Regions from separate parts of the Sinorhizobium sp. Y406 genome, predicted to be linked through region 3. Evidence: riboswitches for the same ligand, from Rfam matches in the RefSeq annotation. Region 3 holds a riboswitch; each other region holds the start of a gene.

Region 1 (4,945 bases), 970 kb from region 3:
AAGAAGCTGCGCGCAACGGACGTCGGCTGAAGGCGGCCGCGCTCCTCCAGCAGGCACTGAATGTCGAGCGCGTGTCACGAAGCTCGGTGGTGGCCCTTGCCTACCGCTCCAGCGATCCACAACTCGCGGCGACGGTGACCCGGGCCTATGCCGACGCCTATCTCACGGATCAGTTGAACGCCAATTTCGAAGCGACGGAGCGGGCGACGGTGTGGCTGCAGGAGCGGCTCGACGACCTGAGACAGCGCTCGCAGACGGCGGCCCTCGAGGTCGAACGTTTCCGCAGCGAGAAGGGGCTGACGGCTGCTCGCGGCGAACTGATGTCCGAGCAACAGCTCTCCGATCTCAACAGTCAGCTTATCGTCGCACAGGCGGACACGGCGAGCGCCTCCGCACGCTACAACCAGTACAAATCGATTGTCGATCAGGGACCGGAGGGCGCAGTCAACAACGCCACCATCTCCCCTAAAGAGGGCGACAATTCCGTGATCAAGGAGCTCCGCAACCGCTATCTCACCATTGGCAAGCGCGAACGCGAAGTCTCGGAGAATTTCGGGGAGGATCATCCCCAGGCCGTCTCGCTGCGCGGGGAGCGCGAGGACATCGCGCGGCAGATCTATCAGGAACTGAAGCAGCTGACCGCCAGCTACCGGAACGAATATGAAGTCGCCCGCTCGCGCGAGGCATCGCTGCGCGAGAGCATCGAAGGTATTACCGGCAAGAATTCCGATGCCAGCCAATCGCTGGTGCAATTGCGCGGTCTGGAACAGAAAGCGGCGGCGCTGAAGTCGCTCTACGAGTCCTATCTTGGGCGCTATGAGCAGGCGACACAGCAGCGCTCCTTCCCGATCGCCAAGGCTCGCGTCATTTCCGAGGCCGGTGTTCCGGTTGGACCCTCGAGCCCGAAGAAGACGATGACGCTCGCGCTTTCGGCGGTGCTCGGACTTTTGGTCGGCGGTGCCTATGCGGCATTTCTCGAATTCCGCGAACGCACGTTCCGCCTGGAAGGTGACGTACGCTCGGCCCTCGGCCACCGGTCGCTCGGTTACCTGCCCCTGGTCGGATCCCGGCACAAGAAAGCGACGGAGCTCGTGCGGGCGCGATTCGGCTCCGACCGACCGCCACACGAAGCCGAGGAAACTTCTCTACCGTTCCCGCGGCTCTCGCGCCTCGTCGTCGACGCGCCACGCTCGGCTTTCGCGGAGACGTTCCGGAATGCAAAACTCGCCTGCGATCATATGCTGCCCGGCAACGAGAGCCGGGTGATCGCAATCGCCTCCGCGCTGCCCGACGAGGGCAAATCGGTCGTGGCGGCAAACTTTGCGGCGCTTCTCGCCGCGAGCGGAAAGAGAACCTTGCTGATTGACGCCGATATCCGCAAGCCCGGCCTGACCCGATTGATCACGCCTGCGCCGCGTGGAGGGCTGGTGGAAGTGCTGACGGGCGAGGCCACTTGGCCCGCGGGCATCAAGGTGGATCAGCGCTCCAAGCTCGCAATCCTGCCTGCAGGCGGCGGCACATCGAACGAAAGGCGGCATCAGAGCAATGAATTGCTCGCATCGCCTGCCATGGCGGGGCTGATCGAGAACGCCCGCAATTCCTTCGACTATGTCGTCGTCGACCTCGCAGCCCTCGCCCCCGTGGTCGATGCGAAGGCCTTCGCGCCGCTCGCCGACGGCGTTCTCTTCGTCGTCGAATGGGGCAGGACACCCACAAGGCTCGTGCGCGATCTCCTCAATTCCGAGCCGCAGATCGATGCCAAGGTTCTCGGCGTCATTCTCAACAAGACCGATATGAAGGAGCTGCAGAAGTACAGCGACTTCGACGGCGCAGAGAAATACCGGCATCGTTACGGCAAGTACTACATCGAGCCGGATGTACCCGAGGCCCGCTACACGGCCGCTTGACCCGCGAGTCCTTCAGCGGCCTCCGCCTGAAATCTGTTTCGAGGGACTTGAAGGCGGCGTCATCGCCGCCTTCGCTTTCGAGCGGGTGTTCCATGTTTGAGAGCGAGGCTAATCGGGGCACGCACGAGAAGCGACGAATTGGGGATTGAACGGTAGAGCGCGCTCGGATCGCCCGCAAGACGACCGAAGTCCTGGTTTGCCGCCAGCGCGTGCACTGTCGTCAATGTCGCCGCCGATGTTCCACGTGTGAGAATTCTACCGTGCGGGACCTCAGGTCGGCAGGCGCCGCCGCGCGACTGATTCAATTGGACTTGCGGTCGAGGCCGACGATCCACGCCGCAACCATGAAGACGATCGCCGCCATCAGGGCGCCGAACGCCAGAAGGTAAAACAGGAAATATTCGATCAGCCGGGGCGCGAACAGGAGTGCACGCCACAATAGGCTTGGCGACTGCCGCCAGTCCGGCAGTTCGTCACGATTGAAAGCCTCCAGTCGACGAGCAAGAAAGTGCATATCGCTGAACCCGCTGTCTTTCGTTAACCATAGACGATAGCCTTTTCCGGCTCAACCATGGCAATAGCAGGGCATGAGGCTGGCATGCCTCCCAATTTGACGTTAAGAGTTCCACCATTGGTGGAAATGATGCACCGGTCCCCGCCCCTGCCCGACCTTCAGGTCGTCGGCGGCGGAAATTGCTCCATGCAGATAATGTTTGGCTGCGCGGACCGCTTCGGCGAGCGGTAGCCCCGAAGCGAGGCCCGCGGCGATTGCAGCTGAAAGGGTGCAGCCGGTACCGTGATCATTGTGTGTCTCTATGCGCGATGCCGGCAGACGCAGCAACGTTTGGCCATCGAGGAAGAAGTCCGTGGCGTCGCCACCGGGCAGATGTCCTCCTTTGACCAGCACGGAACGGGCTCCAGTCTTCAAGAGCGCCTCGGCCTGGCGCACCATCTCTCCTTCACTCTCGGCGGTCGGACGGCCGGTCAGAAGTGCCGCTTCGGCCAGGTTCGGGGTCGCGACGAGTGCCAGAGGCAGCAGGTCTTCGATGAGTGCTGCGATCGCTCCCGGGTGGAGCAGACGATCGCCGGAGGTTGCAACCATCACCGGGTCGACGACCGCAAGCCTGCCGTAACGGCGCAGGCCATCGGCGATGACGGCAATTGTCTCCCGTCGCGACACCATGCCGATCTTCACCGCCTTCACGTCAAGGTCGCTAAGTACAGCTTCCATCTGTGCCGCCACCATTCCGGCCGAGACGTCCTCAACGGCGGCAACACCCCTGGTGTTCTGCGCGGTGATCGCCGTGACGACGCTTGCACCGTAAACCCCGAGCGCCGAGAAGGTCTTGAGGTCGGCCTGGATGCCGGCACCGCCGCCCGAATCCGATCCGGCAATGGTGAGCGCCACCGGCGCAATGGGGCGAGGAGGCATCATCTATCGAACTCCCGACACACGTCACGGAGATCCGGTAAGGCGAAGAATTGGCTTGGCTTGCCGAGGGCGACCCATTCCGTTCCTACGCCGGCATGACCCGGATCAGGTTCAAGGGTCCGGCTCACCACCGTCTCAGCGCCGTCAGGCGCTCCCCTCGGAATGCCGGCATTCTATGCGTCAGCAGCCCCGGAGTGTCAACGCAATGCGGCCGCGGCACTGGCGCACGAGCCGGTCGACGTGAAGCCGGACGATCTTTCTCACTGCTGGGAGCGACGACGCGTTTCGCGCTCGAAAACTTTGCCGTTTGCGCTATTCTTGCGCAATTCCTCCGACACGAAAGGAGCACATCATGGCCCTGCGCATCAACGATACTGCCCCCGATTTTACCGCAGAGACGACCCACGGCACGATCAATTTCCACGAATGGGTCGGTGACGGATGGGCGGTCCTCTTCTCTCACCCGAAGAATTTCACGCCCGTATGCACCACCGAACTCGGCGCCATGGCGGGGGTGGAAGACGAATTCCGCAAACGCGGCGTCAAGATCATCGGCATCTCCGTCGATCCGGTCGAGAGCCATGCCAAGTGGAAGGGCGACATCAAGCTCGCGACGGGCTTTGATGTCGAATATCCGCTGATCGGCGATCGCGATCTCAAGGTGGCCAAGCTTTACGACATGCTGCCGGCCGACGCCGGGGACACTTCCGAGGGCCGCACGCCTGCCGACAATGCGACCGTGCGGTCGGTCTACGTCATTGGTCCGGATAAGAAGATCAAGCTGATGCTGAGCTATCCGATGACCACCGGCCGCAATTTCGAAGAGATCCTGCGGGCGATCGATTCGATCCAGCTCACCGCCAAGCATCAGGTGGCAACGCCCGCCAACTGGAAACAGGGCGAGGATGTCATCATCACGGCCGCGGTGTCGAACGAGGATGCCGTCCAGCGCTTCGGCTCCTTCGAGACGGTTCTACCCTATCTCAGGAAGACCAAGCAGCCGACGGCTTGAGACCGCCGGCCAACCGGGGATAGATACCATCATTCGCCGCGAAACCACGTGTTTCGTGGCGGTCTTTTTTGAGCCGCGCGGTACGTTACTGCGGATGCACGAGCGCGGAGGATTTCATCAGTCGGCTTCCAGCGTGTCGATGATGTCGGCGAGGACGCCGTGCAGTGCGTCTCGATAGCCGGTACGGGCGGAAGGCCCATCCTGTTCGGAGGTCATCACGACGGTCAGCTTCAAGTCCGGCACGATATAGAGCATCTGGCCGCCGTAACCCCAGGCGAAATGCACGTCTTCGCCGCCGATCTGCCGGGTGAACCAGCCGTAGCCATAGGCGTCGCCGGAAAATCGCGAATTCGTGTGTGCCTGCCAGGAGAGATCGATCCAATTGTCCGGGATGACTTGGCGCCCATCCTCCGTCCGGCCGCGATTGCGGTAGAGCTCGCCGAAGGTGAGCAGAGAGCGGGCGGTCATGGCCATCTCGTTTCCGCCGAGATAGATCCCCTGCGGATCCCGCGACCAGGCGTCGATGCGAAACCCGTCGACCGGGCCCAGCCATTCGCGCGCAAGGGCCAGGGTCGACTTGCCGCCAACTTTCGT
Region 2 (4,945 bases), on a different replicon from region 3:
ATGCGTGATCATCAGGATGGTATTGCCCTCCTCGTGATGGAGATCGGCAAGCAGGTTGCGCATTTCCGCGCGCATGCCGGGGTCGAGCGCAGCGAAGGGCTCGTCTAGCAGAAGCAGCGGCCGGTGGCGCACCAGCGCGCGGGCAAGCGCCACCCTCTGGCGTTCGCCGCCGGAAAGCGTCGGCGGCAATCGCTCGCCGAAGCCGGCAAGGCCGACTCGGTCGAGCGCCTCTTCGATCCTCTCGCGATCGCCGCGGCACAGGCGAAGCGAGGGACTGATGCCGAAACCGACATTGGCGGCGACGTCGAGATGCGTGAAGAGGTTGTTTTCCTGAAAGATGACCGAGACGGGCCGGTTGGCCGGCAGGCGGCCGGCCATGTCGTCGCCGAAGATGCGGACCTCGCCTTCGTCCGGCTCCTCAAAGCCGGCGATGACGTTGAGGAGCGTCGACTTTCCCGAGCCGGAGGGACCGGCGACGGCGACGATCTCTCCCGCCGGAACGGTGCAGTCGAACGCCAGAACCGTCGTTTCGAAGCGCACCTTTGCGTCCCTGAGGATAACGGCTGCGGAAGTCATGTCCGCAGGCCTCGCGTTTTGTCATCCCCCGCCGTGCCGAGCATGGTGAAGATCAGGCACAGGATGCCGAGTAGAAGGGCGAGCCCCGCCGCGTCGGCGGTGCGGTAGCTGCCCATGCGGCTATAGAGCAGCCAGGGCAGGGTGGCGAGGTCCTGCGAACCGAAAAGCGCGATCGCGCCAAGATCTCCGAGCGACAGGGCGAGGGCAAAGGAAAAGGCCGTGAAGAAGGCCTTGCGCAGCGGCGGCCAATCGATCCATCGCAGGCGATGGAAGCCGCCTATGCCGAGGCTTGCGGCGAGACGCTCGGTTCGCACCGCATGGGTGGCCATGGCGGGGGCGAGCACCCGATGCACGAACGGCAGCGCCATCAGCGCATTGATGGCGATAACGACCAAGGGGGCGAAGCGGGCGACGTCGCCGAAGGGGCGCAATAGCAGGAACCACCCGGCGCCGAGCACGATCGGCGGGGCGAGCAGGATAAAGGACATGCTGGCGCCGATCGTACCGGCAAAGAACCGGGCCGGCATGCCGCGGCGCCGCCGAGAAAGCACCAGCCGCTGGGTGCGGATCATCAGGGCGGCGATTGCGACGGCGATCGCCGCCGAAGGCAGTGCGACTGCGGCGCTCGTCAGCAGTGCCTGGTGGAAGGCATGTTCGGAAAGCAGCCGGGCCAGATCCGCCCGCAAGCCGGACGCCGCGATGGCGGCGAAGGGTGTGCCGACGAAAATCAGCGCAAGGGTCAGCCAGATCCGATCGGCAAGGCGCGCAACGCCTTTAGAACCGTCGAAGCGGCGGATCGCCCTGCCGCTGGTCTCGCCCTCCTCCGGCGGCGGCGCCACGAATTTGAGGAGGAAAAGCAGAAGACCGGTCAGCACCACCTGGAGGCCGGCCAGCGCGATCGCCCGCGGCGGATCGAAATCGAAACGCAGCGCCTGGTAGATCGCCACCTCGATGGTGCTTGCGGCGGGGCCGCCGCCAAGCGTCAGCACCAGCGTGAAGCTGGTGGCGCAGAGCATGAAGACGAGGCCGGCAATGCCCGGCAGCAGGCCGCGGATCGCCGGCCATTCGATGAAGCGGAAGATCGCGAACGAGCCCATGCCAAGATTGGCGGAGGTGCGCCAGTATTCGGCCGGGATACGCTCAAGTCCGGCGAGCATAAGCCTCACGGCCAGCGGCATGTTGAAAAAGACATGGGCCAAAAGGATGCCGAAAAGCCCGTAGATGCTGATTGGTGCGACGATGCCGATGGCCGTCAGGGCCCGGTTGAGAAAGCCTTGCCGACCCCAGACCTCGATCAGGCCGAGCGCGGCGACCAGCGCAGGCAGCCCCAGCGGCAGCGCCATCAGCCGCAACAGCCAGATGCGGCCCGGAAAGGCGGCCTGGCGGGCAAGCGCGCGGGCGACGGGGATCGCGAAGAGGATCGACAGTCCGGTCGAGAGGCTTGCCTGCAGAAGCGTGAACCGGGTGACGCGCCAGACATAGGCGTCGAAAAGATCCTGGCGGCCATCGGCGCCGCCGTGTGCGAGCAGAGCCGCAGCGGCGAGGCCGACGAAAAGCAGGATGCCGCCGAGGACCAAGCCCCCGGCGGCAATCGTCATCCTGTTCTCGCGCGCAAACAATTTAGCTCTTATTCCTTTGCAGGTTCTCATCGGAATTCGCGTGCGACTTCCCGGAACCTGCTTGGCCTCAGTTTCGGCTCATCGCCGCCAGCCACTCGTCGATCCAGGCCTTGCGGTTATCGGCGACGTCTTGGGGCGACATCAGGAACGTCTTTTCAGGCTGGACGAGCTTGCCGAACGCCTCCGGCAGGGGCTCCCTGGTTTCGCCGACCGGCAGCATCCAGTTGGTCGTCGGAATGATCGACTGGAATTCGGGTCCGATCATGAAGGCGAGAAATTGCCGGGCAAGTTCCGGATCGTCCGCATTCTTCGTCATGCCGGCCACTTCGATCTGGATGTAATGGCCCTCGGCGAATGGCGCCGCCTGGTAGCGGTCGGTGTTTTCGGCAACCATATGGTAGGCGGGCGAGGTGGTGTAGGAAAGCACCATCGGCGCCTCGCCCTTGGTAAAGAGTCCGTAGGCCTCCGACCAGCCGGGGGTCACCGTCAGAACACGTTCCTTGAGCTTGGCCCAGGCTTCGCCCGCCTCGTCGCCATAAACCGATTTCATCCAGAGCAGCAGCCCGAGGCCGGGCGTCGAGGTGCGCGGATCCTCGATGACGATCTTCTGCGACGGATCGCCTTCGACCAGTTCCTTCAGGCTCTTCGGCGGCTCCTTCAGCACTTCCGTGTCATAAACCACGGCGAAGTGGCCGTAGTCATAGGGAATGAACACGCCGTCGGAAAAATCGCCGGGAACCTCGAGCCCCTTGGTGTCGAGGGCGTGTGGCGCGAACAAGCCGGTGGCCTTGGCTTCGGCAACCAGATTGGTGTCGAGTCCGAGGACGATGTCGGCCTTCGTGGCTTCACCCTCGAGCTTCAGCCGCGTCAGCAACTCGACCCCGTCGGCGACGCCGACATAGTCGACCTTGCAGCCGCAACTCTTCTCGAAAGCCTCGGCGACCTTGGCGCCCGGGCCCCATTCGCTGATGAAGCTCTCATAGGTGTAGATCGTCAGCGTTTTTTCCGCGGCAAGGGCGCTTGCCGAAGAGGCGGCGAGGGCAAAGGCGGCGATCGCAAGCCGGTTGACTATCTTGCTGTGGAATGAACTGGGCATGTGGCACCTCTTCCCTGTTGTTCTTGCTGCACGGGAAAAGGGCGTTCGGTCCGATCGCTTCTAATCCCTCCGCCGGTACGAGCCGGATCAGGTTCCGCGGGTTGGCGTGACGCCTCTCAGCCACCGCCCGAAAGCCGGCGGATGGCACCCCGTTAGAGCAGGCCAAGATTTAGCTTCCGGGGGCAGTCAACGCAAGCGCAGTTTTAAGAGCGCCGCGCGTCTGATGAGGTCTGCGGCGATGCGTCAGGGGCTTTCGCTTGGCACGCCGTCTGCGCTATCAAGATGCGGAGGCCTTCCTCACATGTTCAACACGTACCGGCGAAGTTAGTTCACGGACGGCCGGTCACAAGGCGCGGGGTATGGGTTGATGCCAGACATGCTCGTTCGGCTCTACGCCCTGCCGGAGAGTCGCGCCGGCCGGCTCGGCCCCGACATCTCGATCCGGCGCGCCATGGCGCCCGAGCGCCGGACCGTCGTCTGCTGGGTGGGTGAGCATTTCGGCGCCGGCTGGGCGGGAGAGGCGGAAGCCGCCTTCTCCTCGACGCCGACACGCATCCATATCGCGCTCCATCAGGGCGCGCTCGTCGGATTCGCCTGCCATGACGTGACCGCGCTCGGCTTCTTCGGCCCTACCGGAGTGGATGGGACGATGCGCGGCCGCGGCATCGGCGAGGCGCTGCTCATTGAAAGCCTGATCGCGATGCGCGCGGCCGGCTACGCCTATGCGATCATCGGCGGTGCCGGTCCGACCGAATTCTACACGCGTACCGTCGGTGCGGTGGAAATACCGGATTCGACGCCCGGCATCTATGCGGATCTGCTCCGGCCCGACAATGGCGCGGAACCCGAGCCGCGCGAGTGACGTTGGCGAAGGATACCGGACGCAAACGGCGGTGCCGGGCCTTTCCCTTCAGAGCCGCTTTGCGCTATGGGCTTCTGCCATGAGCCAATCACCCTTCACAATTCTTCTCGGCGGCGCGCTTACCCTGACGGAGCGGCTAACGGCGCAATTGGCCGGCAGCCGGTTTATCGCCGCCGACGGCGGCATGCGCCATGCGAGGACGCTGCAAGTCTTGCCGGACCTCTGGGTGGGCGACTTCGATTCGACCGAAGAGTCACTCTTTTCGGAATTCGCCGAGGTGCCGCGGGAAAAATACCCGGCGGAGAAGAACGCCACCGATGGCGAGATCGCCGTCGAGGCGGCGCTTTCGCGCGGCGCGACATCGCTGATCTTTGCCGGTGCGCTCGGCGGCACCCGTAGCGACCATGCCTTTCTGCACTTGTTGCGGCTCGCCGCGCTCGCGGAAGAGGGGCTTGCGGTCTTCATGACCTCCGGCGAGGAAGAGGCCTGGCCGCTGCGGCCGGGGTCGCGGGAGATCGACCTGCCCAAGGGCAGCCTGTTCTCGATCCTCGGTTTCACCGAGCTTTCCGGCCTTACCATCGAAAACGCGCGTTATCCGCTCGACGATTTCCATCTGCCCTTCGGATCGTCGCGGACGATTTCCAACGTGGCGGAAGGCCCCGTTCGCCTTTCCCTGAAATCCGGCCGGGCCGTCGTGCTTGCCCGGCCCTATGATCTTTCCGGAGCCTGACGCCTTGGCGCCCCCCATCCTGAAACTCGACGACATTTTCCTCACCTTCGGCGGCGCGCCGC
Region 3 (4,945 bases):
TTGAGCAGCGACGACTTGCCGCTGCCCGACCTGCCGACGAGAAGCGCCCATTCGCCAGGACTGATGTGGAGATAGCCGGTCGTGATGAAGGGCAGGTCATGGCCAGGATGCATCAGCTCGAGACGGCGGATCGTCACGCCGAATTCGGGATCCTGCCAGACGCGGTTCAACTCCGCGTGACCTGTCCGGGCATAGAAAGCGCGGGGCCGCTGAACGTCCTCGATCGCATTGGCGAGATCGGTGATGCGGCGCGCATTCGCTCTCAGCCTTGCTATGTCCGGCATGACGTGGATGAACCAGGAGCAATCATTGATGATCGCATTGGCAAGCTCCGCCCCGGTGACATAGCCCTGCAGCGTGACCTTGCCGTCGACATAGGGAAGCAGACCTGGAGCATAGGCGACGATGCGCTGGCCGAAGAAATTGTGAACGAGCTCGAAGCCCATATAACACGCCGTCAGGATGTTCAGGTTCGACCAGGTCTGGTCGATGTCGCGATAGCGCCGCCTGTGGATCCGCTTCTGTACCCCTTCCGCTTGCGAGGCCGCGACATGGAAGCTGCGGTGGAGAAGCGTCGTCAGCTCGCGGCGGTAGCTGCCCTCGGCCCATTGCATCCGGACGTCGAGCCGCTGCTGGATCGCGCCGAGCTTGGCGGCGATATAGGTATTGAAGGGCACGTAGGCGGCGACGGCAACAAGCGTCAGAAAGGCGCTGCCATAGCTGCCGAGAAACTCGAGCCCGCTGACCTCCGTCGAGGTCTCGATGATCCTGCCGCCGACGAAGTAGAGCGACAGGGTCACCCCGGCAACGCCCATGGCAAGCCCGATGGCGCCGCCGGTCATGCCCTTGATCGATTCCTGGACGCGTTGGTCTATGTTGTCCGGCACGCCCACCGACGTCGGAATGGCTTCCGCCACGCCGCGCTGCAGGTGAAGATGGGTATGATTGCAGTCGAGCAGTGCGTCATTGAAGCGTCGGTCGAGCCAGGCCCGCCATTTGCGATGCAGGGTCGTCGAGAAGAAGTGGCGCACGGCCGTGAACGCGATGGATTTCAGCACCATGATCGCGGCGAGCGTCCCCGCGATCGTCAGAATGGAGCTGAGCGTCGTCGGATTTTGCGGATGGTGGAGAAAGGCTATCGCGCTGACGAGTTCGCCCGAGGCTTCGGCGAACCAGACGCTCGCAATCGCCGACAGACCCGTGAGCACGACGATGATCGCTGCCAGCCCCCAGGCCTCCTGCCACTTCTCGGAAAACCAATAAGCCCACATCAGCCCCCAGAAGCTGCGCATCGGCGATACGGGAGTCGACCGGGGCTCTCTTCCCCACTTTCGGCTCCACACGTGCAAGGCCTTCTCCCCGAACTTACTGATCAGAACACGCTCCTCATTCCCATCCCATCCACTATCGACAAGGCTGCGCCCGACCGCACTGATCGCGATCAGTTTCCAAAAGAGAATAGTCCCTGTGCCCTGATGTTCCAACCAAGCGGGAGGCGAGAAACGAGACAGTCCACCGCGAGTGCCTCGCTGGGGTCCCAAAAAACCATCTTGACGGCGCGGCGATATCGGTGACTATGGGCGCCATTCACCAGGGGGGTCCCGGCAAGGGGCTGAGATACTGCTGAAGCGCGCAGTGACCCGTTGAACCTGATCCAGTTCATACTGGCGTAGGGACGGTGCAGACGTGCGAAAGCCAGGACTCCGTAGTTTCACGTTCCGTCGGCACAGCGTCTTTTCATCCTTCCGGCTTCAGAACTGGGTCTCCAACGCAAGAATTGGAGCCTCAAGATGAACGTTCTCAAACCTCTTTCCACGCCGCCCTCCGTCACGCAGGGACCTCTCCCCGCCTCGAAAAAAGTCTACAAACCGGGCGAACTCCATCCCGATCTGCGCGTGCCGATGCGCGAGATCGCACTGCATCCGACCTCCGGGGAGCCTCCGGTCACGGTCTACGATTCCTCCGGCCCCTATACGATCGAAGATGCCGGTATCCGCATCGATGCGGGCCTGCCGCGGTTGCGCCACGACTGGATCGTGGCACGCGGCGATGTCGAGCGTTACGAGGGCCGCGCCGTCAAGGCGGAGGACAACGGTTTTGCCACCGGCGAGCGGCTGACGCCGGAATTCCCCATGCTCCATCAGCCGCTGCGCGCCAAGCCGGGCCGGGCCGTCACCCAGCTCGCCTATGCCCGGGCCGGCATCATCACGCCGGAGATGGAGTTCATCGCCATCCGCGAAAACCTCGGGCGCAAGGCGGCGAAAGAGACACTCACACGCGACGGCGAGAGCTTCGGCGCGTCGGTGCCTGATTTCGTCACGCCGGAATTCGTCCGCCAGGAGGTCGCTGGCGGCCGGGCGATCATCCCCGCCAACATCAACCATCCGGAATCCGAACCGATGATCATCGGCCGGAACTTCCTGGTGAAGATCAACGCCAATATCGGCAATTCCGCCGTCACCTCGTCGATGGCCGAGGAAGTCGAGAAGATGGTCTGGGCGACGCGCTGGGGCGCCGACACGGTGATGGACCTTTCGACCGGCCGCAACATCCACAATATTCGCGAATGGATCATCCGCAACTCGCCGGTGCCGATCGGCACGGTGCCGCTCTACCAGGCCTTGGAGAAGGTGAATGGCATCGCCGAGGATCTCACCTGGGAGGTTTTCCGCGACACGCTGATCGAGCAGGCCGAACAGGGGGTCGACTATTTCACCATCCATGCCGGCGTGCGGCTCCATTATATCCCGCTGACCGTCGACCGCGTCACCGGCATCGTCTCGCGTGGCGGCTCGATCATGGCCAAGTGGTGCCTGCACCACCACCGCGAAAGCTTCCTCTACGAGCATTTCGAGGAGATCTGCGACATCTGCCGCGCCTATGACGTCTCCTTCTCGCTCGGCGACGGCCTGCGTCCCGGCTCGATCGCCGACGCCAATGACCGGGCGCAGTTCGCCGAACTCGAAACGCTCGGCGAACTGACGAAAATCGCCTGGGCGAAGGACTGCCAGGTGATGATCGAGGGCCCCGGCCATGTGCCGATGCACAAGATCAAGGAGAACATGGACAAGCAGCTCAAAACCTGCGGCGAGGCCCCCTTCTATACACTCGGGCCGCTGACGACCGACATCGCGCCCGGCTACGACCACATCACCTCCGGGATCGGCGCGGCGATGATCGGCTGGTTCGGCACCGCCATGCTCTGCTACGTGACACCGAAGGAGCATCTGGGGCTGCCCGACCGCAACGACGTCAAGGTGGGCGTCATCACCTACAAGATCGCCGCGCACGCGGCCGACCTCGCCAAGGGGCATCCGGCGGCCCGCATCCGCGACGACGCGCTGTCGCGCGCCCGCTTCGAGTTCCGCTGGGAGGACCAGTTCAACCTCTCGCTCGATCCGGAAACGGCGCGCAATTTCCACGACGAGACGCTGCCTAAGGAAGCGCACAAGGTGGCGCATTTCTGTTCAATGTGCGGCCCGAAATTCTGCTCCATGCGGATCTCCCACGACATCCGCGCCGAAGCGCAGAAGGAGGGGCTGGAGACCATGGCGGCGAAATACCGCGACGGCGGTGATCTCTACATGCCGGTCGCGCCAGAAACGCAGCCGGGAGAATGAGATGCCGGTCCTGATCAAGGGAGCCGGCGTCGCCGGTCTCGCCACCGCCCTCGAGCTCAGCCGCCGCGGCATCGCGGTGGAGGTGGTCGATGCGGCGGAAACCGTCGGAACCGGCGCATCCACCTATGCCGGCGGCATGCTCGCGCCGTTTTGCGAACGCGAAGCGGGCGACGAAGCCGTGTTGACGCTTGGGCTTTCCTCTGCCGACTGGTGGGAGGAGGCCCTCCCTGGCGCGGTATTCCGCAAGGGTACACTTGTCGTCGCGGCTGGCCGCGACAGCGGAGAACTCGATCGCTTCGCCGCCCGCACCCGCGGATATGAATGGGTCGGCGGCAACGCGATCGCAGAGCTCGAACCGGACCTCGCGGGCCGCTTCGAGCGGGCGCTGTTCTTTGCCGAGGAAGCCCATCTCGATCCGCGGAAGGCGATGGCCGGCCTCTACGAGACACTGATTGCGAGCGGCGTCCATTTCCACCTCGGCTGTTCGGACGTGCCCTCCGATCGATCCTATGCCGCCGTGGTCGAATGCACGGGCGCCGCGGCGATCGCCACCACGCCCGGCCTTCGCGGCGTGCGCGGCGAGATGCTTTTTCTGGAAACCCCGGAGATCAGCCTCTCGAGGCCGGTCCGCCTGCTTCATCCGCGCCATCCGCTCTATGTCGTGCCGCGCGAAGACCACCGGTTCATGGTCGGCGCGACCATGATCGAGACCGATGATGACGGACCGATCACCGCTCGCTCGCTGATGGAGCTGCTGAACGCCGCCTACGCGGTACATCCCGCCTTCGGCGAGGCGCGTGTCGTGGAGACTGGCGTCGGCATTCGTCCGGCCTTCGCCGACAACCTGCCCCGCGTCCTCGACCGTGACGACGGGTTCGCGATCGCCGGCATGTACCGCCACGGCTTCCTGCTTGCCCCCACCATGGCGCGGCAGCTGGCGGAAAGGCTCTGTGCCGGGGAACATCCGCCCTTCACTCCCGTCTTCGAGGAACCCGCGGCGGCGGACCGCCACCCATCTTTTCGACACGGAGCAATCCAATGACCTTGATCGTCAATGGCGAGACGCTGGAGAGCGGCGCAGCGACGTTGTCGGAGCTTTTGCTGGCGCTCGAATACGAGGGCGAGTGGCTGGCGACGGCCGTCAACGGGGAACTGGTGCACCGCGAGGATCGCAGCACCTGCCGGCTTTCCGACGGCGACCGGATCGAAGTGCTCTCGCCGATGCAGGGAGGCTGACATGCTCGAACTCTACGGAACCCGAGTCTCCTCGCGCCTCCTCCTCGGGACCGCGCGTTATCCCTCCCCCGCCGTTCTCGCGGAGGCCG

What was found. Region 3 has a riboswitch for thiamine pyrophosphate ahead of thiC (phosphomethylpyrimidine synthase ThiC). Riboswitches for the same ligand answer to the same signal wherever they lie in the genome.
Region 1: another riboswitch for thiamine pyrophosphate. It lies ahead of thiD (bifunctional hydroxymethylpyrimidine kinase/phosphomethylpyrimidine kinase); the one in region 3 lies ahead of thiC (phosphomethylpyrimidine synthase ThiC).
Region 2: another riboswitch for thiamine pyrophosphate. It lies ahead of thiB (thiamine ABC transporter substrate binding subunit); the one in region 3 lies ahead of thiC (phosphomethylpyrimidine synthase ThiC).

Annotation. Positions count from the first base shown of each region.
Region 1 is NZ_CM178975.1:132,824-137,768, reverse strand. It holds gene AC4P1R_RS17640 (polysaccharide biosynthesis tyrosine autokinase) at 1-1,907, shown strand, start outside; gene AC4P1R_RS17635 (hypothetical protein) at 2,209-2,421, opposite strand; gene thiD (bifunctional hydroxymethylpyrimidine kinase/phosphomethylpyrimidine kinase) at 2,524-3,339, opposite strand; TPP riboswitch at 3,405-3,507, opposite strand; gene AC4P1R_RS17625 (peroxiredoxin) at 3,692-4,351, shown strand; gene AC4P1R_RS17620 (serine hydrolase domain-containing protein) at 4,469-4,945, opposite strand, start outside.
Region 2 is NZ_CM178974.1:3,121,358-3,126,302, reverse strand. It holds gene AC4P1R_RS14800 (thiamine ABC transporter ATP-binding protein) at 1-576, opposite strand, end outside; gene thiP (thiamine/thiamine pyrophosphate ABC transporter permease ThiP) at 573-2,174, opposite strand; gene thiB (thiamine ABC transporter substrate binding subunit) at 2,263-3,291, opposite strand; TPP riboswitch at 3,339-3,453, opposite strand; gene AC4P1R_RS14785 (GNAT family N-acetyltransferase) at 3,659-4,153, shown strand; gene AC4P1R_RS14780 (thiamine diphosphokinase) at 4,233-4,883, shown strand; gene AC4P1R_RS14775 (ABC-F family ATP-binding cassette domain-containing protein) at 4,888-4,945, shown strand, end outside.
Region 3 is NZ_CM178975.1:1,196,079-1,201,023, forward strand. It holds gene AC4P1R_RS22455 (ABC transporter ATP-binding protein/permease) at 1-1,292, opposite strand, end outside; TPP riboswitch at 1,583-1,694, shown strand; gene thiC (phosphomethylpyrimidine synthase ThiC) at 1,791-3,620, shown strand; gene thiO (glycine oxidase ThiO) at 3,622-4,662, shown strand; gene thiS (sulfur carrier protein ThiS) at 4,659-4,856, shown strand; gene AC4P1R_RS22475 (thiazole synthase) at 4,858-4,945, shown strand, end outside.